3 regions of the Clostridium neonatale genome follow, and region 3 is predicted to be linked to each of the others. Evidence: riboswitches for the same ligand, from Rfam matches in the RefSeq annotation. Region 3 holds a riboswitch; each other region holds the start of a gene.
The links. A riboswitch is a leader RNA that binds a small molecule or an ion and turns the genes downstream of it on or off. The one in region 3 is predicted to bind cyclic di-GMP.
Positions count from the first base shown of each region.

Region 1 (4,599 bases), on a different contig from region 3:
ATTATAGAATTTATTCTATTTAAACAATATACGCTACCTTCTTTATCATTTAAATCTTCACATTTTAATACTTTCATTATTTCATTTTCTATTTCTAATATTTCATTTTGCTTTAAGAAAAAATAATTATCAGTTAAAAACTCGAACATTTCTTTTTTTCTATAATTCTCAATAACAATTCTATATAAAATATTGCTAACATACATATTAATAATTTCTTTTATCTTTTCATTATAGCAATTTTCTTCACAGATTATTTTAATTATATGAGTCTTGCCTTCTATGCTTTCTACAAGCCCTATTAAAATATCTTTCTTCTTAAGTCGTTCTCTTAGCTCTTGCAAATCTTTCGAAAAAGACAAATCATCATCATAAGCTAATTTTAAAATAAGCATGGATTTCACTCCCTTCTTAATATTTGTATGTATAATTTTATTTGTTTTTTCCCTAAATAATTGTAAGTTGAATATTTTCCTATAATGTTTAGATATAAATTAAATTTATTGACACCATGTTATATATAGAATAAAAATATAATTGTAGCAACATTCTAATAAAATAAATCTTAAGGAGTTTTTCAATGTATTGTTTTGTTGATTATAGAATTAGTAAAGAAGAATTATTGAATCTTTCTGCTTTAAACCTTAATGTTATATCGGTACCACAATGTGATCTTGTATATAAAGCAATTAATGGTCATCCAGATATTCAAATGAATATTTTAAAAAATGATAGTGAACATAAAGTAATAATCCATAATAAAATCCATAATAATTTTAAAAATTTTCTACTTGATAACAACATAAAATATATTGTTTCAAAAAATACTTTGTCTAATACATATCCTGGAGATATTTTTTTAAATGCATTTATAACCGATAAATATTTCATACACAATACAAAATATACTGATGAAAATCTACTTGGTTCTCAAACTTATAAAATTGTTATTTCTGTGCCTCAAGGTTATACCAAGTGTTCTATACTGCCGGTGAGAGAAAATTCATTGATAACTAGTGATAAAGGAATTTTTAACGTATTAAAAAATTATGATTTTGATATATTATTGGTACCTCCTGGTGATATACTACTTCCATCTTTAAATTATGGATTTATAGGTGGCGTTGGTGGAATGATTTCAAATAACAAGATGGCTTTCTTTGGTGATTTATCATATTACAAGTACGGAAATAAAATAAAAGAGTTTCTTTTTAAATATGACATTGAGCCAATTTATCTTAGAAAAGGTAAATTAATAGACAGGGGCAGTCTGCTTACTCTTTAGTCATGTCCATATATAATATGATTTGTGTTTCTGTATGTTACTTTTAAAAATAAAATCTGCATAAGTCCTATTTTTCTAGGCTTATGCAGATTTTATTTTTAAATGAGATTTTTTAGTAACATTTTTTCTCAATTTAGCTATATTATTAATATAAGATATTTAATTAAGATTAAGGCACTATAGCCAAGTGGTAAGGCAGAGGTCTGCAAAACCTTTATTCCTCAGTTCAAATCTGGGTGGTGCCTCCATAAAAAGCCCGTAGACTTGAGAATTCTCTCGCCTACGAGCTTTTTCCTTTTGGTTTTAAAACATATTTATTTTAGATTTTTTAGGTTAATACATCATTAATCTCCGATTGTTCTTCTTACCGCTTCTACTACTCTTTCATTTTTAAAAGGTTTAACTATAAAGTCTTTGGCTCCTGCTTTTATTGCACTAACTACAACGTTTTCCTGTCCCATTGCAGAACACATGATTACATTGGCATCAACATCACTTTCAAGAATCCCAATAAGTGCATTAACTCCATCCATTTCCGGCATAGTTATATCCATCAAAGTTAAATCTGGACTTAACTGATTATATTTTTCTATGGCCACTTTTCCATTTTCAGCTTCTCCAACTACCTCATAACCGTTTTCTGTCAAAATTTCTCTAAGCATCTTTCTCATAAATATAGTATCATCACATATCAAAATTTTTTTACTCATTTTTTCCTCCTATTTATAAATAGACAAAGGCATTAAAAAAGAGCTTTATTGCATTTTTTAAATGAAATAGCCCCTTATGTAAAATGCAACTGGCTGCCATCCATTAGGAAAAGGCCCTTTAGCTTTGCGTCACAGCTTTTCAACTGCTTTGCCCTATTAAATTATTTTTTATACTTTTAGCTTGTACTAAATTCTATACTTATATTATCATTAAAGGCTTTAATTTTCAATCATTAATTTTCATTTCTTCAAAATTTTCACATAAATTCACGTTTTCGTCCAATATTTCTCATGTTTTTAATTCATTATTAAAAACATCACATTATTTCTTCGATTATAAACATAAGCTTAACTACTACTCATCTTCAAATATTAATATTCAAAAAGCCTATTGAGATACTCAACAGGCTTTTAATTAATGCAGATTATTTAACAACGTCATCTACTGATTCCTTTATTATTTCAAAAGCTTTATCACAATCCTCTTCATTTAATATTAGCGGTGGAACCATACGAATTGTATTTCCTCCAATAGCTGTAATTAAAAGCTTTCTATCAAAACATGCATGCTTAACATCTACAGCAATATTTTGGTCAAATTCAACCCCAACTAATAATCCTTTTCCACGCACTTCTACTATATGTGGTAACTCTTTTAACTTAGCTTTAAGATATTCTCCCATCTTTTCAGCATTTCCTGCTAAGTCTTTATCAATTAATTCATTAATTTGTGCATATGAAGCAGCACAACATACTGGATTTCCTCCATAAGTTGTTCCATGAGATCCAAGTGTAAATGCTTTAGACACTTTTTCAGTTGCACATATTGCTGCTATTGGCATTCCGCCTCCCATAGCTTTCGCCATTGACACAATATCCGGTTTTACATTGTAATGCATGTACGCCATAGTTTTACCGGTTCTGCACCATCCTGTTTGAACTTCATCCAATAATAGTAGCATTCCTTTTTCATCGCAGAGTTTTCTAAGCCCTTGCATAAATTCTTGTGTTGCTGGATGTACTCCACCTTCTCCCTGTATTGGTTCAATCATTATAGCTATTGTATTTTCCGTACATGCATCTTTAAATGCTTGCAAATTATTATATTCAGCATAAGTAAATCCAGGTACCATTGGCTTAAATCCAATTTGACATCCATTATCAGGTTGTCCTGTTGCTGACATAGATCCATATGTTCTTCCGTGGAAACCATTTTTAGCTGTTACAATATTATATTTGTTTGGTCCATATTCATCCACTCCATATTTTCTTGCCATTTTTATCATTGCTTCATTTGCTTCTGTCCCTGTACTTTGATAAAAAATTTTATCCATCCCTATTGTCTCACAAATTAATTTTGCAAGTAATGCTTGAGGAATTGTATATGGATAATTAAATGTATGGATTATATCTTCTACCTGATCCTTAATAGCGGCTACTACTTTTTCATTACAATTCCCTGCACTATTAACTGCAATACCACCATAAAAATCTAAATATCCATCACCTCCTTCATCATACAAGTACATATCTTTTGCAGTTTCTGCTACAAAATCAAATCTTTCGTAAGTATCAATCATATATTTGCTTACTAATCCTTTTAATTCTTCTTTTGATAGTTTTACATCTTTTAATTTCATGATAAATTCACCTTACTCGTAATTTATTTAATTCAAATTAAATTCTGATACTACTTTATTAAAGTGCTTTTCTATATATTCTTTTAATATCTTCTAATTCAAATTTCACAGGATGAATATTCATACTTCCTTGAGATACCTTTAAGCAATTTTCTGACATCCAATCTATATCTTCTTCTTTTATCCCCTGCTCTTTAAGTGTTGTCTCTAAATCTATATCTTTTAATAATTTTCTTATTGACTTTACACAGTCATTTTCATCAGCTCCACCCAATAATTTTGATATTACAGCAAATTTTTCAGGCGCTACACATATTGATTCCTCATAGATAACAGGTGTCAATGCTGCGAGGCCTCTTCCATGTACAATATCTCTTAATCCACTTGCAGGATGTTCCATGCCATGTGATGCTGTTACCCCAGCAGTATTGATTACCATTCCACCTAATGTGCTTGCCCATGTTATCGCATCAAATGCTTCCATATCTTCTGGATTTTTATAAGCTCTAACTAAATTTTTTCCTATTAATTCAATTCCCTGTAGTGCCATCATTGTAGTAATTGGCTGGGCATTTTTAGATATATATGCCTCCATATTGTGACAAAGAAAGTGCATCAAACCCAACTGATGCTAAAATATGCTTTGGCATTGTAGTCATAAGCTCTGGATCTACTATGGATGCCTTTGCGATTATAGCATTACATCTTAAAGATTTTTTATCATTATTCTCAGGATTTGTTAATACTGCAAATCCATTTCCTTCACTTCCTGTTCCACAAGTTGTAGGAACTAATATTATAGGAAGTGCTTTGTCACTTAATTTTTTTCCATATATATAATCTGAAACATCTCCTTCATTTAATGTAACAAAAGCAATTGTCTTTGCAGCATCCATTATGCTTCCACCACCAAGGCCAACAATAACATCACACCTCTCTTCTTTTGCAATATCTGCTCCTTTGT
Region 1 is NZ_UICR01000001.1:1,948,953-1,953,551, reverse strand. It holds gene ytxC (putative sporulation protein YtxC) at 1-395, opposite strand, end outside; gene CNEONATNEC86_RS09030 (DUF6873 family GME fold protein) at 581-1,285, shown strand; tRNA gene CNEONATNEC86_RS09025 (tRNA-Cys) at 1,459-1,533, shown strand; gene CNEONATNEC86_RS09020 (response regulator) at 1,630-1,995, opposite strand; cyclic di-GMP riboswitch class I at 2,077-2,158, opposite strand; gene CNEONATNEC86_RS09015 (aspartate aminotransferase family protein) at 2,421-3,635, opposite strand; partial or broken gene CNEONATNEC86_RS09010 (iron-containing alcohol dehydrogenase) at 3,694-4,599, opposite strand, start outside.
Region 1: another riboswitch for cyclic di-GMP. It lies ahead of CNEONATNEC86_RS09020 (response regulator); the one in region 3 lies ahead of flgB (flagellar basal body rod protein FlgB).

Region 2 (4,599 bases), on a different contig from region 3:
TTCATTTGTATCTTTTGTAAGGAATGGGAATTTATCTCCCGAAGCAAATCTTATAACTGGAGCTTTAGGTTGCTCTTCTTTAGTGTATGGATTTACTATATATATTGGGCCACCTTTAGTTACCTCATGCTTATACCAACCATCTTGTGGTATCTCAGGAACAGCTATTACATTCTTACCTACCTTCAAACTCACTGTTCTCATCCAATTACCAAAGCTTCCCTCTTGTTGAGAAAATGCTAAGCTTGGTAGAGGCTTGCTTGGATCTGCATCAACATAAACAGTTATTACATCACCTGGTTTTGCAGATATACCTGTTGGTTGATTGTTATTACCAAAGCCAAACTTCAAATTATTTTTAGCATGCGCTACCATATCTCCATGTTGTTCTGCTGTAATAACTTTTACAGTAGACAATTCACCATTAAGTATTTCTTTTGCTAACTCTAATGGTTCTTTGAATGAACTTTCTAAAGGATGTCCTTTAGTTTCATTTTCTAAAGCCTGTAATTTTTCTTTAGTATTAAAGTCTTCTGATAATTCATTTCTTAGTCCATTTGTAAATAAATTATCAATTTTATCGCTTACAACATCTTGTTTATAAAATGCTATTTCTGATAATGTAGCCCAGTTTTGATCTGAATTTTTAAATTTAAATTTAACTCGTTTAAATTTAGTAGGATTAAATTTTGCCTCAACTAATCCAGATACTTTATTATGACTACCAGTTGCTACAAGTTTATATGTATCTCCTTTAGATGTTGTAGAACCATATATCTCAAATTCCTGTGCAAATCCTTTTCTATCAGATTTTCTTGCTCCATATACTATTCTATTTAATTCTACAGCGTCTTTAAATTCTACCTCTACTTCATTTGTAAAATCACCTTTATTTGATGTATTAGTTTCCCAATATGTATCCACATTACCATCGATAGCATTTGTTATTACTTGTCCAGAATAATAACCTCCATTATTGCTAATACTCTTTATATTATTATTATCCATTTTAAATAAATTTGAATATTCTTCATTAGAATAATGTTCAAATTGCTTTGTAGTTGCTGTTGTAGCTTCTACATTTTGATCATTTAATAATTCTCTAGCATTTTCTATATATTCTTTAAAATCGCTGTATAGTGGATGATTTTTTACTTCTTCCTCTAAAGCATCTATCTCTTCTATACTATTAAACTCTTCATTAATTTCACTCATTGTATCATCAGTAAATAGTCTATCCATTTTATCGCTTAATTTATCTTCTTTATAGAACATAAATTCTGATGCTGAAGCCCAGTCTTGATCAGCTTTTTTAAATACAAACTTTATTCTTTTAAACTTTGTTGGATTAAATTTAATTTCTACCACATCACCAGTAGAACCTTTATATTCCCCGCTACTTACTAATGTAAAATCATCTTCTCCATCAGTAAGAGAGCCGTATATTTCTAATTCTTTAGCAAAACCTTTACCCTTAGCTGATGATTGTCTCGCTGCATATACTATTCTATTTAAAGTTGTTTCTTCATTTAATTTAAATACTACTTCATTTGTAAAGTCAGATTTATTTTGCTTTTTTGTTTCCCAATGTGTAGTAAAATTGCCATCTATAGCGTTTTCAATAGATGAATTATTATTATAGTTACCTCCATTGCTAGTTATAGATTCAATATTTGAATTATCCATTTTGAATATTTCGTTATAAGCACCTATATTACTGCTATTTAATAAATCAAATTTACTTATAGTTGCTGTTACAGCAGCACCTGTAGTTTCCATTATAGGCTCTGTCTCAATTTCTGTTATAGTTGCTGCAGCTTCAGTTGTAGCTTGTACTCCTTGCTCACTTACTAATTCACTAGCATTTTCTATATCTTCTTTATCCAATATAGGTTCTGCTGTTGAGGCCAATTCTTCCTTAGCTTTTGATATTCTACTTGCTAATGCCTCTATTGATGATACTGAGAAATTAATAGTTACTGCGGCTGCCACTATGGCTGCTATTTTTCTTTTATTCATTTTTTACCCCCATAATTATTATTCCCCATAAGATGTACATTAAAAAAAGGCTACTCAAAAAAAGAGTAGCCTCATATTATCTTTATAAATTTAGTATTTTACATATTCAAAGAATGTAATATTACTAAATTAATCTAAAAAACAAAAAGTATAATGTACTCTTTGGCAACTGGCTGACATAGTTATAAACCTTAGTCCCTATAGCTTTGCGTCTCTAGATTTCTCTAAATTTGCCTATTTAATTTTACATACATTAGAATATTATCATCATTATAGAATAATTTCAATATCTCTTTATTAAACATTTTATTGTTTTAAAAAACATGTTAGTGAAACATGGCCTAATGGAAAGCAAATTCAAACATTTTATATTTGTGCTAAGATATTTTAATTTGCTTTATTCTGAATAAATTGAGTATATATAAATTGACTTATAACTCTATAACTTCTGACAAAATTCTATTTTTTCATTATTTACTCCTTGAATTTCAAAGTGCTTTATTCCATTGCTCCAAAATGGTAGAAATTCAATATTTTTATTTAATATAGTTAATTTATTTTCTTTACAATCCTTAAAAGCAGCTTCAATATCACATACATCTAAGGCTATATGATCTATAACTCCAATTTCATTGAAATTAGATTTATTCTCCCATGTTTCTATTATTAACTTATTCAATTCAAGAAACGCAACTTTTGATCCATCTTCAAGGCTTTCTCTTTGAATCACCTTAAATCCTAAGCTCTCATAAAACTCTATAGTTTTATCTATCACTAATGTTGGTATCCCTATGTGTTGAAGCCCTGTTATATTTTCATTTAAATTCATATCTTTTTCCCTCTCGCCTTCCTGTTAGTGTATTTATATCAAAAGCTATGATTTAAGTATTAACTTAGATAATAGCTTTCATCAATTCTATATAATCTTAATCTAAATAGCTTTACTATTTTTTTTGCTTACATCCTCATAACCTTTAGGTACACCCTTCACCTTATCGTATATAAATAAAAATACAATTGGTAAAGTAAATGCAACTAAGTTTCCTACAATATAAGGTATAAGAGTTTGTGGTGTTACTATTGTAAGACCTGGAAGTACAGTTAACCCTTGACCTATTGCTTTAACATCAAATATTTTCATTATTACCCCACCAAATCCTGCACCTATAAAAGAACAAATGAAAGGTATTATTGAATACTTTAAATTAACTGCAAAAATTGCTGGCTCTGTTATGCCAACTAATGATGGAATAAAGCTTGACATAGCTATCTCTCTGTCCTTAGACTTTTTCTTATATAGAAGATACATACCTATAGCACCTCCACCTTGCGCTATTATAGATACTGACCATATTGGTTGTATATAGTTAAATCCTGTAACAGCAACTAAGTTTGCCTCTATACCTTGTATAGCATGTTGAGTTCCTGTGACAACAAGTGGCTGAAGTGATGCTGCAAATACAAATGCTCCAAATGCTCCACCTTTATTGTATAATAAATCTATAACTGCTCCTAATCCTGTACCTATCGCATTTCCTAAAGGTCCAAATATAGTAAACAATGCTAAGTTTGAAAATAGTATAGTTATGGTTGGAACTAATATATAAGCTAAAACTTGTGGTGCGTACTTATCAGTAATCTTTTCTACTTTAGATAAGAACCATGCTGTAAGAACTGCTGGAAATACTCCTCCTTGGAATGCTACAGCTGGTATTACAAGTCCAAATAAATGCCAATATTCAGGTTTTACTGTACCTAATACATATTGATTTCTATCTGCAAGTCCTGGATGTATCATAACAAATCCAACCAAAAGACCTAATATAGGATTTCCACCAAAACGCTTTGTTGCACTGTACATTACTAGTACTGGTAAATAATCAAATGTAGTTGCTATTATTTTTAAGAACTTAGCTAGATCGGCAATAGTTGTGCTCTTATCAGCTAGAGAACCCTCCATTCCAAATAAACCTTGTGTAGTAAGAATAGATCTTATACCAAGTATCATCGCAGCTCCTATAAAAGCTGGTATTATTGGTATGAATATATCCGAAAATACTTTAAATCCTTGTTGTAGTTTTCCTTGTTTACTAATGCCTTCATTTTTCATCTCTGAAACAGACACTTCTTTAGCACCTGTCAATCTAGCAAACTCAGCATATACTTTTTCTACAGTTCCTGAACCAAATATAATTTGTAACTGACCACTGTTGAAAATTACTCCCTTAGCTCCTTTTATATTTTCAATGGCTTGTCTATTATATAGAGAATTGTCTTTTAATATTAAACGTAGTCTAGTTATACAATGAGTAGCACTACTAACATTTTCTTTTCCCCCAACATTCTCAATGACTTCTTGGGCTATTTGCTTAAAATCCATAAGTTTTATCCTCCCGTATATTCATTATATTTCTATCAAGTTTTATCTTGCTAGAAATACTTTATTTTTTATTCGATTAAATTATCTATTCAAAGTTTTTGATATAGTTGTGTTCGATGTAGTTATAGCACCATCTGTAACCGTAAGCGCTATTGCATCTCCAAATTTCTTATAAATTCTAGCATTTAATGCTACTCCAT
Region 2 is NZ_UICR01000001.1:1,402,074-1,406,672, reverse strand. It holds gene CNEONATNEC86_RS06345 (NPCBM/NEW2 domain-containing protein) at 1-2,019, opposite strand, end outside; cyclic di-GMP riboswitch class I at 2,181-2,264, opposite strand; gene CNEONATNEC86_RS06340 (VOC family protein) at 2,459-2,848, opposite strand; gene CNEONATNEC86_RS06335 (PTS transporter subunit EIIC) at 2,951-4,399, opposite strand; gene CNEONATNEC86_RS06330 (GH32 C-terminal domain-containing protein) at 4,481-4,599, opposite strand, start outside.
Region 2: another riboswitch for cyclic di-GMP. It lies ahead of CNEONATNEC86_RS06345 (NPCBM/NEW2 domain-containing protein); the one in region 3 lies ahead of flgB (flagellar basal body rod protein FlgB).

Region 3 (4,599 bases):
TGAATTTTTACCAATAACCAAATTCTTCACGATTATCGATATCAGTTGGATGCTTAGTATAACTTTTTCTTATGATTATTTACTTTTGCAGGTTTAGCCTTTCTACACAGGTTATTGGTAAATCTGAATTAAGAACAGATAGCAAGTCAAGATTGATATATTCATGTAAAGTTTTAGTACAGACTATTTGAAAGCGTTGAAACTTGCCGTTGGTGATAGCATTACCTATTCACATCTGGTGAGCATGAATGATTTTTTCTTTTATAACATCATAATTAATGAAATAACTGTATTCTAGGTGTTTAAATGTGAGACAAGAATACTGGCGATTATTTTTATAAATATCTTCGCAAGTATCTGCAAGATACATTTTAACGTAGTTTAATTGCCTAATCTGTGTAGTTGTGCCACGATGTATCTAATTAAAAATAGTATTTATTGTGTGATTTAGCTTTTTAGCTATTTTGTAAGTTGAAAAACATAATTAAGACGAAGTTCAATAGTCATACTTTCTTTGAAATCCAAGTGTTTATTTTTTATTTATTCCGCGTTATGATTCATAGTGATTGTTTTTTGTGTTGCACTTTCTTTAGAGATTAAATTATAGCATAGATAATCCATTATGGATTTTTTGTTAGCTCAATTTCATTTTACAATTAATCAGAACTATATCCTTTAAGAAAATAAATTAAAGATTATAATTAAATCTCCGATAAATAAAGTAATTAAAACGAAATATAAATGAAAAAGTACTTTGGAGGTTTATTATATGAGATTAAATCATAATATGTATTCACTTGGAATATTTAAGACATATTCAAGGAACGTTGATAATTATTCTAAAGCAATGAATAACGTGAGTACAGGATATAAAATAAATAGTGCGAAGGATAATCCAAATAAAATAGCTCAGGCAGAAACTTTAAGAATGACTGTTATTGGAAGAAATGCAGCAAGCTCTAATATACAAGATACAAGTTCTATGCTTCAAACTTTTGATGGTGCACTTCAAGAAATGAATAATAATGTATCAAGATTAAAGCAATTAACAGTTCAAGCTGCTACGGAAACTATTAATGATGAGGATAGAGCAGTAATTCAAAAAGAAATTGAAGGGATAAAGTCATCATTAAATGAGTTAGCTAATAATACAGAATTTAATGGTGTTAAATTATCAGATAATTTAGTAACTGATAATGCCAACACTACTAGATTTATGAAAACAACAATTGGAACATTATCTGGAGAAATTATTGATATTCCTCGTTTTAATGTATCAACAGCTGCTTTAAAAATAGATGATATAGATGTTACATCAATAGCTGGAGCACAGGCGTCACTTGAAAAAGTTGATGATGCAGTGGTATGTCTTACAGATATAAGAAGCAGATATGGAGCTATTCAATCAAGACTAGATGATACTAGTGATAGCATGAGTGAAATAAGCGATGTATTAACAAGTGCACAAAGTAGTCTGGCAGATGCTGATATTGCAAAGGAAGTTATGGAAATAACAAAAAATAAGATATTGATTGACTCAGGAATAGGGTTAATGGCTCAAAGCAATAAATTACCACAGGATGCATTGAATATTTTAGCAAATGTAAGATAGATTATATATTTAAGTTGTTCTTAAAATAATGTTTTATAATTAATTTAAGAACAACTTTTAACATTAAATATAAATAAATACAAATTTTACTTGAAAAGATTGTAAAAAAATAGTATTATATATATAATAAAATATTAATAGCAAAGCAAGAGAAATTTTGTGACGCAAAGCTATAGGGACTACGGTTTAATACTAAGTCAGCCAGTTGCTAAGAAAGTATTTACTTTTGAAATATGATGCAAGCTGCTATTTTAAAGTTAGTATAAAAATAGCAGTTTTATTTTGCTTGTTTTTAAATGGAAAAAAGCAATTAAAAAATTTTAAAGGCAACAAAAGAAATTATTATGATACATACTTAATGATAAATATATTTCTGTGAAAAATATATAGATTAATTGTTATGTTTATTTTATAATTAATATAGATAATATTGTATTTTTATATTGAAAATACAATATTAATAATATTTAATTGATTATAACAGAATTTTATGTTATTTTTTAATATATTTAAAATAGAAAAGGGAAGTGAAGAAATGGGAATAATGTCTATTGGTTCAGACGAAAACTATAATTTGCTAAAAGAAGGGTTAAAAGCATCGAATATGAGAGCTAAAGTAATAGCTAATAATATGGCTAATATTAATACAAAAGATTATAAAAAATTTGCAGTAGTATTTGAAGAAAATTTAGAAAAAGATAATTCGAGCTTTGAGTTGAAGAAAACAAATTCTAAACATATATCTGGAGATAATAGTATTGATGGTAACATATCCATAGAACAAGAAAAAGGGACAAGTATGAGGAACGATGGAAATAATGTTGATCTTGATATAGAAAAAGTCAATCAGGCAGCAAACACTCTAAAGTATAATGCACTTATTACTAGAATAAGTGGGAAAATTAATGAACTTAAGTCTGTTATAAAGTAAAGGGGTTGAAGAAATGAATGCATTTAGTTCAATGCAGATAAGTGCTACGGGACTCGCAGCAGAGAGATTAAGAATGGATACTATAACTTCTAATATGGCAAATGCTCAGACTACAAGAAGTGCTGATGGAAGTGGAGCATACGTTAGAAAAGTGGCAGTGTTTCAAGAGGCACTAGATGCTAGTGGAAATATGGCAGGAGTAAAGGCTGTAAAGATTCAAAAGGATGAGTCTCCCCTTAGAGAGGTATATGATCCAACTCATCCAGATGCAGATCCTGAAACCGGATATGTAACTATGCCGAATGTAAATGTATTAAATGAAATGGCTGATATGATGGTGTCAACAAGATCGTATGAAGCTAATTTAGATACCTTTAATGCATTAAAGTCAATGTTTTCAAAAGCATTAGAAATAGGAAAGTAGGTATATAGATGAGAATAGAAGATAATTTTAATTTAAGATTACAGCAGTTTCAAAATAAGTTTGAAGAAAATGATGGTAAGGATGCAACTAGTAATAGTAATGAATTTTCTAGTATGTTAAAAAAATGTGTAGACAATGTTAATGAAGCCGCAACAGAATCAAATGCCACAACAAATGCATTTGTAAAAGGTGATGATGTTACAATTGATGAAGTTATGGTGAAAGCAGCAGAAGCAAATTTAAGTTTGCAGTTTTTAACTACAACTAGAGACAAGCTGGTTGAAGGGTATAAAGAATTAATTAAGATGCAATAAAAATGCAAGAGGATATGTAAGGGGAGCTTGAAATGAAAAAACTTTTAGAGAAAGTTAAGGAGCTTTTAGAAAAGTTTAAATCGCAGAGCAAAAAAGTGAAGATTGTAGAAATTGTTGCGGTGATAGCTATAATTGCTGCAATAATAAGTGCTATCATTTATTCAAATGCAAATAAATATAAGGTTTTATTTTCAAATCTTGATGCAAAAGATGCTCAAACGGTTATGTCAACTTTAGAAGATGACGGTGTTTCATATAAAAGTCAAAGTGATACTAACACCATTCTAGTACCAAAAGAAAAAGTTGATGAATTGAAACTTAAATTAGCTCCAAGTTTAACCTCAGGAACTATAGGGTATGAACTTATGGATAATTCTAGTTCATTTGGTATGACAGATGAACAATTTCAATTAAATAAGAAGAGAATGATTGAAGGAGAATTAGAAAGAACTATTAAGGGGTTTGAACAAATAGAAGAAGCAAGGGTACATATTACAGAACCAACAGATTCTGTATTCGTAACAGATAAAGAACCTGGAAAGGCTTCAGTTACTTTGAAATTAAAGCAAGGCGAAAGTTTAGATAAAAATCAAGTAAAGGCTATAGTAGCATTAGTTTCAAAAAGCAATAAAAATATTCCAGAAGAAAATATCACAGTAGTTGATAGTAACATGAATTTACTAACTAAGGATATTGAAGATGGACAAAATACTGTAGATGATGAAACAATAACAAAGCAGCATACCTTAGAAAAGAATTACGAAGAGAGGCTTCAAAAAGAAGTAGTTAATTTATTAGAACCAGTCGCTGGAAAAAATAAGGTTAAGGCTACGATAAATGCTAATTTAGATTTTGATTCTACTCAAAAGACTCAAACAGTTGTTGATCCTAATAAAGTAATAATTAGTCAAGAAAGTAGTAGGGAACAAAACAATTCATCTACTGGACAGGTCAGCGAAAGCCCAGTAGATAATAATATGAGTAATGAAATTGTTAATGGAAATGACAATAATACTTCATCAAAAGAGGACCAAAAAACTAATTATGAAGTGGGAAAAAGTGAAACTAAAGTAATAGCTGCGCCAGGTGAAGTTAAGAGAATAACAGCATCAGTTTTAATTGATGCAAATTTAGATACAGCAACTCAAGAAGAGATACAAAAAGCTGTTGAAAATGCCATTGGCTTTGATGCAACAAGAGGAGATCAAGTATCAGTGCTTGGAATTGCATTTGACACTACTGAAGAGGAACAAATGCAGGCACAAATTGATGAAATGAATAAGCAAATAGAAGCTCAAAAGAGAAATAGATTAATAGT
Region 3 is NZ_UICR01000002.1:1,173,936-1,178,534, reverse strand. It holds gene CNEONATNEC86_RS17005 (flagellin) at 770-1,612, shown strand; cyclic di-GMP riboswitch class I at 1,742-1,825, shown strand; gene flgB (flagellar basal body rod protein FlgB) at 2,148-2,543, shown strand; gene flgC (flagellar basal body rod protein FlgC) at 2,557-2,967, shown strand; gene fliE (flagellar hook-basal body complex protein FliE) at 2,976-3,281, shown strand; gene fliF (flagellar basal-body MS-ring/collar protein FliF) at 3,314-4,599, shown strand, end outside.